2 regions of the Bradyrhizobium sp. SYSU BS000235 genome follow, and region 2 is predicted to be linked to the other one. Evidence: riboswitches for the same ligand, from Rfam matches in the RefSeq annotation. Region 2 holds a riboswitch; the other holds the start of a gene.
The links. Region 2 has a riboswitch for cobalamin ahead of ACP0KA_RS12260 (ribonucleoside-diphosphate reductase subunit alpha). Riboswitches for the same ligand answer to the same signal wherever they lie in the genome.
Positions count from the first base shown of each region.

Region 1 (4,841 bases), 1.2 Mb from region 2:
GGTGTGAATTAACTAAAAAAGGCGCCCCCGCCGGATAGCGGGGTGCCTTTTGTCTTGGTGAAAGACATTCAGTAAGCGGAGCCGGGCGTGCCGCTGGCCAGCGCTGCAGCCAGGTTGCGGTAGTCCTCGTTATCCTTGCCCGCGAGTTCTTCGATCTTCTTCAGGTGATATTCCGCACGTTCGCGGTTGCCCTGTTCGACCTGCCACAGGCCGTAATATTGCCAGGTGCGGACGTGTTTCGGGTCAGCCTTGAGCGCGCGCTCGTACCATTCCTGGGATTGATCGTATTGGCCGAGCTTGCGGTAGGAATAGCCGATCAGATTGGCGACGTCGGCGCGGTCATCCTGATTGAGTGCCCTGAGTTGCGGAATCGCGGCTGCATAGTCATGGTGGTCGTAGATGGTCGCGTAGGCCGCGCGATAACCGGCGATGAAAGCCGGATCATCCAAGGACGATTTTTTATCGCGCTTTTGGGACTTCGAGCCTTTTGAGGAGTCGGATTTGGTACCTGAAGCCGGAGGTGCGGGAGTGTCGCTGCCTGCAGGAAAAGCCCGGTCGAGGACGGGGGCCTCGATGAAGGCCGAGAGAACAACCGCCGAGAAAATCTGCTTGAAGGATATCTGCCCGATCGCCAAACCGCTCATGACAAGCCTCCTGATGATCTGAGTGAGATGATAAACTCCATCTGGCCCGTTAACCCCTGCCTCTCGGAAACATTCCGCGCGGCGCCTATAGGCGACATGACAAAAATGTCATCCAGATGAACGCCAGCCATCACGCAGCTTCAGATTGAGTTCAGCGCCCGGCGGCTAGCTTGTTCCCATGATCGAAACCCGGTCACTCGACCGGCCCCGCCTCGATCACATGAACAGGAGACGACCATGTTGAAGACGATTTCCGCCGCTCTGGTTGCGGCCTCGATGCTTGCTGCACCGGCGATGGCGACGACTGTCGTCAAGACCAAAATCGGGCACGGCGTGATCACGAAGAAAGTGGTGATCAAGCCGTCAGTCGCCAACGCGCAGGCGCGCTTCGTCAAGAAGATCCATCACAATCGTCATCATGCCCATAAGCATGTGGTCGTCGTGAAGAAGAAGTTCTGAGACATCAGAACGGATATTTCTTGAGGGCCGCTATGCAACGCCCCCGCATCTAAGCAGCTCTCGGGAAAGAAGACCGGCCTGTGATCATCGTTTTCACGATGACCGCAGGCCGAGCTGTTTCTATAACTAATGGAAGACCGGCGCGCTGGCGAAGCGGACACCGCCGAAGACACCGAAGCCGGGGCGCAGGAAGCCGTCCGGGTTGACGTATTGCTCGTTGAGCAGGTTATCGATCCGCGCAAACGCGGTCACCCCTTCAGCGACTTTATAGTTCGCGGCCAGATTGACGATGGTGTAGCCCGGCGTGACCACATTGACGGCTCCAAAGCGTGGTACGTCGAGAAAGCTGCTGAAGCTGATCGCGGTTGCCGAAAGCGTCAGGTCGTCAATCGGCGTCCAGATCGCCGTGTAGCTCATCTTGTTGCGCGGTCGGCGGGTCAGCTCCAAGCCCGTTTGAGTATCAACCGCATCCGTGTAGGTGTGATCGAAGCGAATCTTGAAACGCTCGTTGAACGTAATCGCGGCGAAAGTTTCGAAACCAGAGGTCTTCGCGGCCTGAACGTTGAAGTATTTTTGGGCTGGAAAGGTTCCGGCCGTGTTGATCAGGTTCGTGATGTCGTTGTTGAAGTAGGTGGTACCAAAACGAACACGGTCGTTGGCTATCGGCTGTTCGAATCCGACATCATAGCCTCTGCTTTCCTCGGGCTTCAGGTTCGGATTGTCGAGGCCGAAAGACGTATCGTAGAGCTGGCTCAGCGTCGGCGCCTTGAAGCCGGTGCCATAAGTTGCCTTCAGCTTCGTCTCAGTCCCCGGCACGATGAAGGCGGGCGCAATGCGATAAGTCGTATGATCGCCGAATGCGTCGTTGTCATCGACGCGAATATTGCTGACCACAAAGAAGCGATCAGCGAACTGCGATTGGAGTTCGACATAGGCGCCACGATTGCCGTTTTCCTTGGTCTGGACTGTATTCGAGTTGAAGCGCTCGATCTCATAGTCAGCGCCTGTCACAAGAGTTTGGCCCGGTAGGAAGGTGGCAACGCTGCGCCAGTCGTATTTATTGCGTTCGCCGTTGTTAGTGGAGAAGGGGGCCGGGAGGAAGGTGGTGAAGTCCTGGCCGTAGGGGTCGAAATTGTTGCGCCTCAGCTCGGTAAAGTTGGCGCCGAAATAGTTTTTCAAGCGGCCGTCAAATCCCGTGACGACGGCTTCACTACGCGTAAAGAGCTGCGTGGAGGCTGTCGTGCTCTGTTTGTCTGCCGGCTCGCCGAACGGAAATGCCGGCATGAATGGGCCAAACCCGGTAAAACCAAGAAGCGCTTCCGTGTACCGGCCCGTGAAATTGAGAGCCAGATTCTCGGAAACATCGACACCGACCTTGGTCGAGAACGTCTTGTTATCGTAAGGATTGGGGAAGCGCTGTTGGCCGGGAGGCAGCAACTCTAAGGGGGTAACCTGTGCGCCCGATGTGTGGAGTTGTTCGACGTTGAAGTTGTAGCTGACGGGTCCTTGCGAGCCGCTGACTCCGCCGGAGCTGTTGATCGTGCCGAAGCTGCCGCCTTCGACCCGAGCCCGGACAGTGGCGGGACCTTTTCCTGCCTTTGTAGTGATCGAGATCACGCCTCCGATCGCATCGGAGCCGTAAAGGCCGCTTTGCGGGCCGCGCAGGACTTCGATCTGCTCGATATCTCCAGTCAGCATGTTGCCGAGGTCGGCAGCGCCATTCGGGCTGCTTGGATCGCTGACATCGATACCGTCGAGCAGGACTTTCGTATGATTTGAGTTCGTGCCGCGGATAAAGATTGCGGTGACACCACCGGGACCACCGTTTTGCACGACGTTGAGGCCGGGCACAGCTTGGAGCGCGTCGACAACGGTGCGGCGCTGATCGCGCTCGATGTCGGCGGCTGTAATCACTGTCACCGAGCTCGCAATCTGGCCGATCGGTGTCGGGACACGGGTCGGCGATGTCACCTCAACCGTCGGAAGCGCATTTGCTTCTTGTGCAAGTGCAGAGCTCGATGCTGCCGCGCCTGCGACACATGCCGCGAGTGGAAGCGCGAGCCGCGCCGTGGTGGAAAGATATTTCGAAACAAAAGTCACGTTGTTGCCCCGCCGATGCTTGAAATCGCGGAGCCGGTGACAACACGCGCAGACACAACGATGCGCGGCGCGCGAACGCGGCCGTATGTCTCGTCGTGACTGAGGACGCGGGCCATTGGCCAAACCTCCGCAACAGTTACGTCAAGTCACCGCTGCGGAACACCGCTCCTTCGCACGCCCCGTACGACGGAAGGATGACCGGTACAGGCAGGTCTCCTGGCTCACGGATCATCGCCGTTGTCCGCCTTCCCAAGCTTTTGGCGCGTGGCCGTGGCTCAGTGGCATTGTGGACAACGGCTCACCGCTGACAGTTGCGGGGGCAGCTTCGGAATGGCCGTGAAGTCGTGTTTGCGTTATGTTGCCAACAACTGCACGGCGGCACCGAATTCCCTATTCGCCAGCTTGCGCTGGCACCTGTGCCGTAGCTGCAATCAATCTGCCGGAGCATGCCTTGTCAATGCCACAATGTCCAAGAAACCCAAGGCGTTGGACTTCCACACAATGAGTTGCAATTCGGTGACATACGCAAAGCAGATGGGATTGCTTCTGTTGGCTGCCGCGCTGGCAGGTTGTGCGTGGGCGGGCGGCAATGACGGATTGTCATATACCGCCGATCGCGGCGTCGAGAATCAGCCCTATCCCACGAATTATCGGTCCGAATTGCTCGCATTTCTGCGCACCTACATCAACGATCCGCGCGGCGTACGCGATGGAGCCATCGCTCAACCTGCCCAACGCAAGGTGGGCGGGCGGCTGCGCTACGTGACATGTCTTCGCTACAGCACGCGCAAGGCTGACGGCTCCTACACGGCGCCGAAGGAGCGCGCGGTGATGTATATCGATGGCCGCCTCGATCGCATGATCGAGGAGGTTGACGACATTTGCGCGGGCTCGACCTACGCGGCATTTCCGGAGATGGAAAAGCTGGCGCCCTGAGCCTGCGACGCATACGGAACCACGGCTCATGCCGGCTGTTAGGGAGCCATGCCGGATTATGTTTTGCCGTCGATCGGGTTGTTCGCCGCGGGCCTGACCAGCCTTGCCTATATTCCGCAGCTTTATAAGGCGTGGCCCCGCGGCGCCACCGGCGACCTCTCACTGAATATGCTGATCGTGCTGTGGCTCGGGCTTTTGCTCTGGATCGTGTACGGCCTGCTCAAACCCGATTGGGTCGTGGTGGTGGCAAACACCATCGCTCTTGCGCTTGTGGGGGCGGTGCTGGTCTGTAAGATTCGCGATCTGCGTGCAGCAGAGGGTGCGGCATGACGTTGAAATCGACGGGGCGATTGGTTCTGTGCCTGATTCTGTGTCTGGGCGTGGGCATCCTGCAGTCGATCGCCACGCGGCCTGAGATCCCGACCTGGTACGCTGAACTGGCGAAGCCTTCCTGGACGCCGCCGCCGATTGCCTTCCCGGTGGTGTGGACTGTTCTCTATATCCTGATGGCTGTCAGCCTGTGGCGGCTGTGGGACAGGGCGCCCCCATCGCGTGCCCGCTTGATCGCGATGGGATGGTTCTTTCTCCAGCTCGCGCTCAACGCCGCCTGGTCGCCGGTGTTCTTCGGCTGGCATGGCATCCAGACGGCGCTCGCCATCATCGTCGCTCTCCTGATCGCCATCGCGATGACGATTCTCTCAA
Region 1 covers NZ_JBMHJM010000001.1:3,776,198-3,781,038, forward strand. Annotated here, with positions in the region: gene ACP0KA_RS17600 (tetratricopeptide repeat protein) at 69-644, opposite strand; gene ACP0KA_RS17605 (His-rich protein BRANT) at 882-1,103, shown strand; gene ACP0KA_RS17610 (TonB-dependent receptor plug domain-containing protein) at 1,230-3,203, opposite strand; cobalamin riboswitch at 3,393-3,636, opposite strand; gene ACP0KA_RS17615 (hypothetical protein) at 3,705-4,139, shown strand; gene ACP0KA_RS17620 (SemiSWEET family sugar transporter) at 4,188-4,469, shown strand; gene ACP0KA_RS17625 (TspO/MBR family protein) at 4,466-4,841, shown strand, end outside.
Region 1: it holds a riboswitch for cobalamin, as region 2 does, so the genes downstream of both, ACP0KA_RS17610 (TonB-dependent receptor plug domain-containing protein) here and ACP0KA_RS12260 (ribonucleoside-diphosphate reductase subunit alpha) in region 2, are expected to answer to the same signal.

Region 2 (4,841 bases):
TCATGGTCTTGGAAAATGGATTGTCGCGGCAGGCATCGAGCATCACGAGCCGCAAACGCTTTGCGGGTTCGATCGCCTTCAGCAGACGATCAAGCGACAGGGCTTCATCCTCGATATCGAAATCGCGCGCCAATTTGGCGTCGGCGGGAACAAGGTAGTTCGTCCCATCCACCTCGATGCCGTGACCCGCATAAAACACCACGGCGACATCGGCGTCCTGCGCCTTGTCCGAGAAATCGCCCACCGCCCGGCGCAAGGCGGCAATGCCGACATCGCGATAGGTTTCGACGACGTCAAAGCCTGCCTTTTTGAGCAGATTGGCCATGGCGCCTGCGTCGTTGGACGGGTTCGGCAGCTTGGCGACGTGTTCGTAAGAAGAGATGCCGAGCACCAGCGCAACGCGCTTGTCGGCATGGGCGGACGTCGCGGACAATTGCGCCACAGCCAGCAGCGCGCACACCACCAGGAAAGATCGCAGCGCTGTCAGCACCTTCAATTCTCCAAAAAATGCACTTTCTAAAAAACGTCCGGTGCGCTGTTTATCACACGCGCAGAGGCCCGGAAAAGAGGCGGAAGGTCGCAAAAAATAGTGTGGCGGTTCAGAAGTCCGCATCACTCGTGCGGCGAGTCCGGAATGCGGACTTCTGAACCAAAGCCACACTAGAACAATAGCTTGCTAGCGTCCTTCGATTCCGAAGTTCGCAGACGAATGTGCCGCGGAATGATGCGAACTTCGAAATCGGGACGCTAGCGGTTTCTCTTGAACTTTCCGGCCCGTGGCGTAGACATCGCCGACAGAAATCCAGCCGCCGGAACTCAGGAGAGCGTTGTCAATGTCCGTTCGTATCGTCGATGTTCGCGAAGTCACCAAGCCGATCTCGTCCCCCATCCGCAACGCGTATATCGACTTCACGAAGATGACGACGAGCCTGGTCGCGGTGGTGACCGACGTGGTGCGCGACGGCAAGCGGGTGGTCGGTTACGGCTTTAACTCGAACGGCCGTTACGGGCAGGGCGGATTGATCCGTGAAAGATTTGCGCCACGGCTCCTGGAGGCCGATCCGAAGACGCTCCTCGATTCCACCGGCGATAACATCGATCCCGACAAGGCGTGGGCCACGCTGATGTCGAATGAGAAGCCGGGCGGCCACGGCGAGCGCTCTGTTGCCGTTGGTACCCTCGACATGGCGATCTGGGATGCGGTTGCGAAGATCGCCGGCAAGCCGCTGTTTCGTCTGCTCGCGGAGCGTCACAAACGCGAGGCCAATCCGCGCGTGTTCGTCTACGCGGCCGGCGGCTACTATTATCCGGGCAAGGACCTTTCGATGTTGCGCGGTGAGATGCGCGGCTATCTCGATCGCGGCTACAACGTGGTGAAGATGAAAATCGGCGGCGCGCCGATCGCGGAAGATCGCGAGCGCATCGAAGCTGTGCTGAAGGAAATCGGCAGTCAGGCACAGCTCGCGGTGGATGCCAACGGCCGCTTCGATCTGGAAACCGCGATCGCTTACGCCAAGATGCTGCGAGAGTATCCGCTGTTCTGGTACGAGGAAGCCGGCGACCCGCTCGACTATCACCTGCAGGCTTCACTGGCAGAGTTTTATCCGGGCCCGATGGCCACTGGCGAAAATCTGTTCAGCCATCAGGATGCGCGTAACCTCATTCGCTACGGCGGCATGCGGCCGGATCGCGATTGGCTGCAGTTCGACTGCGCCTTGTCGTATGGCCTGTGTGAATATCTGCGCACGCTCGATGTGCTGAAGACCCACGGCTGGTCGCCCAGCCGCTGCATCCCGCACGGCGGTCACCAGATGTCGCTGAACATCGCGGCCGGTCTCGGTCTTGGCGGCAATGAAAGCTATCCGGATCTGTTCCAGCCTTACGGCGGCTTCCCGGATGGTGTGAAGGTCGAGAACGGTCACATCACCATGCCGGATCTTCCCGGCATCGGCTTCGAAGGTAAATCCGATCTCTATGCGGAGATGAAGGCGCTGGCGTCGTAACGGGCCTTCCGGCGGCTTTTGATTTTTCCGATCAGCCTTGAACTTCCGTCCGCGCTCGCTTGACCAAAAGAGCGAGCGGCGCGGAGGAGTGATCATGGAATATCTGTCACTGACGCGAGGGGGCATTGTTGGCTTTGCGCTCTTTGCCTTGAGTTGCACCGCGCAGGCTGAGCAGCCGAACAGTCCCTATGGTCCATTGGATCGCCTGCTCAAATCGAAAACCGACAGCCTGTGCTTTCGGCGCGACTACAATGCCGCTCATCTGAAGCGCCATTCGGGCCAGATGACGGAAACGATCATGCTGTCGTTTCGCGATGATGGTGTCCGGATTGCATTGAAGCAAAAAGACCGCAAAGCGCCGCGCTATATGTCGGCAAGTTGCAATTGGAGCGAGAGACGCAACGAGCGCTACCCGGAAAGCCACCCGATTCAAGCGTTCAGAAAAGACGCGGGCTACGATTGCATCGTCATTATGTCGCCGGGATCTGCGCAGGAAGGCGGAGTCGTCGTCATTGATCCGGCGAGTGATGGACAATCGCTGGTGCTTTATATTGAAGACTCGGTGGCGGTCCAGGACAGTCTCTCCGAGGATAGAAACGTCCTCACATTCAACCTCGGCCGCGAAGATCGGCAGTTTCGGCTCACCCGCACCGACGCCGCATCGTGCAAGCGGATGGACGATGGACTGGCATCCTTAGGTCTCTAAAGAAAGGCCCGGCTTTCAAACCGGGGCTTTCGAACGCAATACAACTACGTGCTGAAATGATCACCGGCCGTTGCCGCGGCAGCGACCGCCGGGACCGATGTGATACCCGCGCGGGCAGGCATGGGCTGCCGGATTGGCACAGTTTCTGCGGCAGCCGCCATAGAGGCCCCGATGCCAGCCGTTAGCCAGAACCGGTGACACTTCGTTAACGTCTGGGGTAGTCGTCCCCGCTGTCCACCGGTCTCCACCGAGAAAATCTCCGACGACCCATTGACGCGAATCGCGATCTCATACCAGATGTAGTCGTCACGGTTCTTCTGGGCACCAACACCCAGAAGCTAAGAGGGAAGCCGGTGAGCTGTCTGATCTTTCCGATCTGCAGCAATGCCGGAGCTGCCCCCGCAACTGTAACGGCGAGCATCAGCTCTTTTGAAACCACTGGACGACCCATCGGGGTGTATCCGGGAAGGTAGAGCGACGCGACGACCCGGAGCCAGGAGACCTGCCGTGACACCAGAAAACGTCCTCGGGCGGGGTGTCCCGGTGGTCGCCGCTGACGGCTGACATTCGGTCAGCCGCTTTCATGCAGCGTCCCCTCGGCCCAAGCCCCCTGATCCAAGAAGGGGTTTGCCGAATGTCTTTGTCAGTTGAGATTTCCAGTCACGGCCGTCAGGCGCCAGTCATCGCCGCGCGCGCGCCGGAGTTGCCGTTCTCCGCGCCGGCCTTCCACGTCATCCGCCGCAACGGCAGCGTCAGTGGCTTCGATGCCAGCAAGATCCAGATCGCGGTCACGCGTGCATTCCTTGCTGTCGAAGGCCAGGCAGCGGCCGCGTCGCGACGCGTGCATGAAGCCGTCGAAGAGATCACTGCGCAGGTGGTGGCGGCGTTGACCCGTCGCGTCGATGCGCAGCGCGCTCTGCATATCGAAGATATTCAGGACCAGGTCGAACTGGCGCTGATGCGCGGCGGCCATCACAAGGTGGCGCGCGCCTATGTGCTCTATCGCGAGGAACGCGCCAAGGCGCGCCGCGAATCTGCTGGACCCGAAGTCGCTGTTCCTGCCGCTCCGACTTTGAATGTGCGCGGCGTTGACGGCGTTCTGCGTCCGCTCGATGAAGCGCGGCTGCAGCGTGTGATTGCAGAGGCCTGTGAAGGCCTTGACGGCGTGGCGGTGGAGCCGGTTCTGGCCGAGGCCCGGCGCAATCTCTATGACGGCATGACGCTCGATGAGCTGTCGCAGGCGCAGGTGATGGCGGCGCGCACGCTGGTCGAGCAGGAGCCGAATTATTCCTACGTCAGCGCGCGCCTTTTGCTTGATGCATTGCGCCGTGAGGCGGTGTCGTTCGTCGAGAAGCGCGAGCAGCTTCCCAGCCAAGCGGAGATGACGTCGCAATATGCCGATTATTTCCAGACCTATGTCGGCCTGGGCATCGTGCACGAACTGCTGGATCCCGAGCTGCGTCGTTTCGATCTGGCGCGGCTGGCGGCGGCGTTGAAGCCCGAGCGCGATCTGCAATTCCAGTTCCTCGGCCTGCAGACGCTGTACGATCGCTACTTCCTGCATGTGCAGGGCACCCGCATCGAGCTGCCGCAGGCGTTCTTCATGCGTGTGGCAATGGGCCTTGCCCTGCGCGAAATCGATCGCGAGGCGCGTGCGATCGAGTTCTACGATCTGCTGTCGTCGTTCGATTTCATGGCCTCGACGCCGACGCTGTTCAATGCCGGCACCTTGCGCCCGCAGCTGTCGTCCTGCTTCCTGACCACGGTGCCGGACGATCTCGACGGCATCTTCAAGTCGATCAAGGACAACGCGCTGCTCGCGAAATATTCCGGCGGCCTCGGCAATGACTGGACCCGCGTGCGCGGCCTCGGCGCCCATATCAAGGGCACCAACGGCGAATCGCAAGGCGTGGTGCCGTTTCTGAAGGTGGCAAACGACACCGCGATTGCCGTCAACCAGGGCGGCAAGCGCAAGGGCGCGGTCTGCGCCTATCTTGAAACCTGGCACATCGATGTCGAGGAATTCCTCGATCTGCGCAAGAACACCGGCGACGACCGCCGCCGCACCCATGACATGAACACCGCCAACTGGGTGCCGGACTTGTTCATGCAGCGTGTCGAAGCCGATGGCA
Region 2 covers NZ_JBMHJM010000001.1:2,623,137-2,627,977, forward strand. Annotated here, with positions in the region: gene ACP0KA_RS12245 (caspase family protein) at 1-490, opposite strand, end outside; gene ACP0KA_RS12250 (mandelate racemase/muconate lactonizing enzyme family protein) at 834-2,003, shown strand; gene ACP0KA_RS12255 (hypothetical protein) at 2,098-2,709, shown strand; cobalamin riboswitch at 3,002-3,233, shown strand; gene ACP0KA_RS12260 (ribonucleoside-diphosphate reductase subunit alpha) at 3,344-4,841, shown strand, end outside.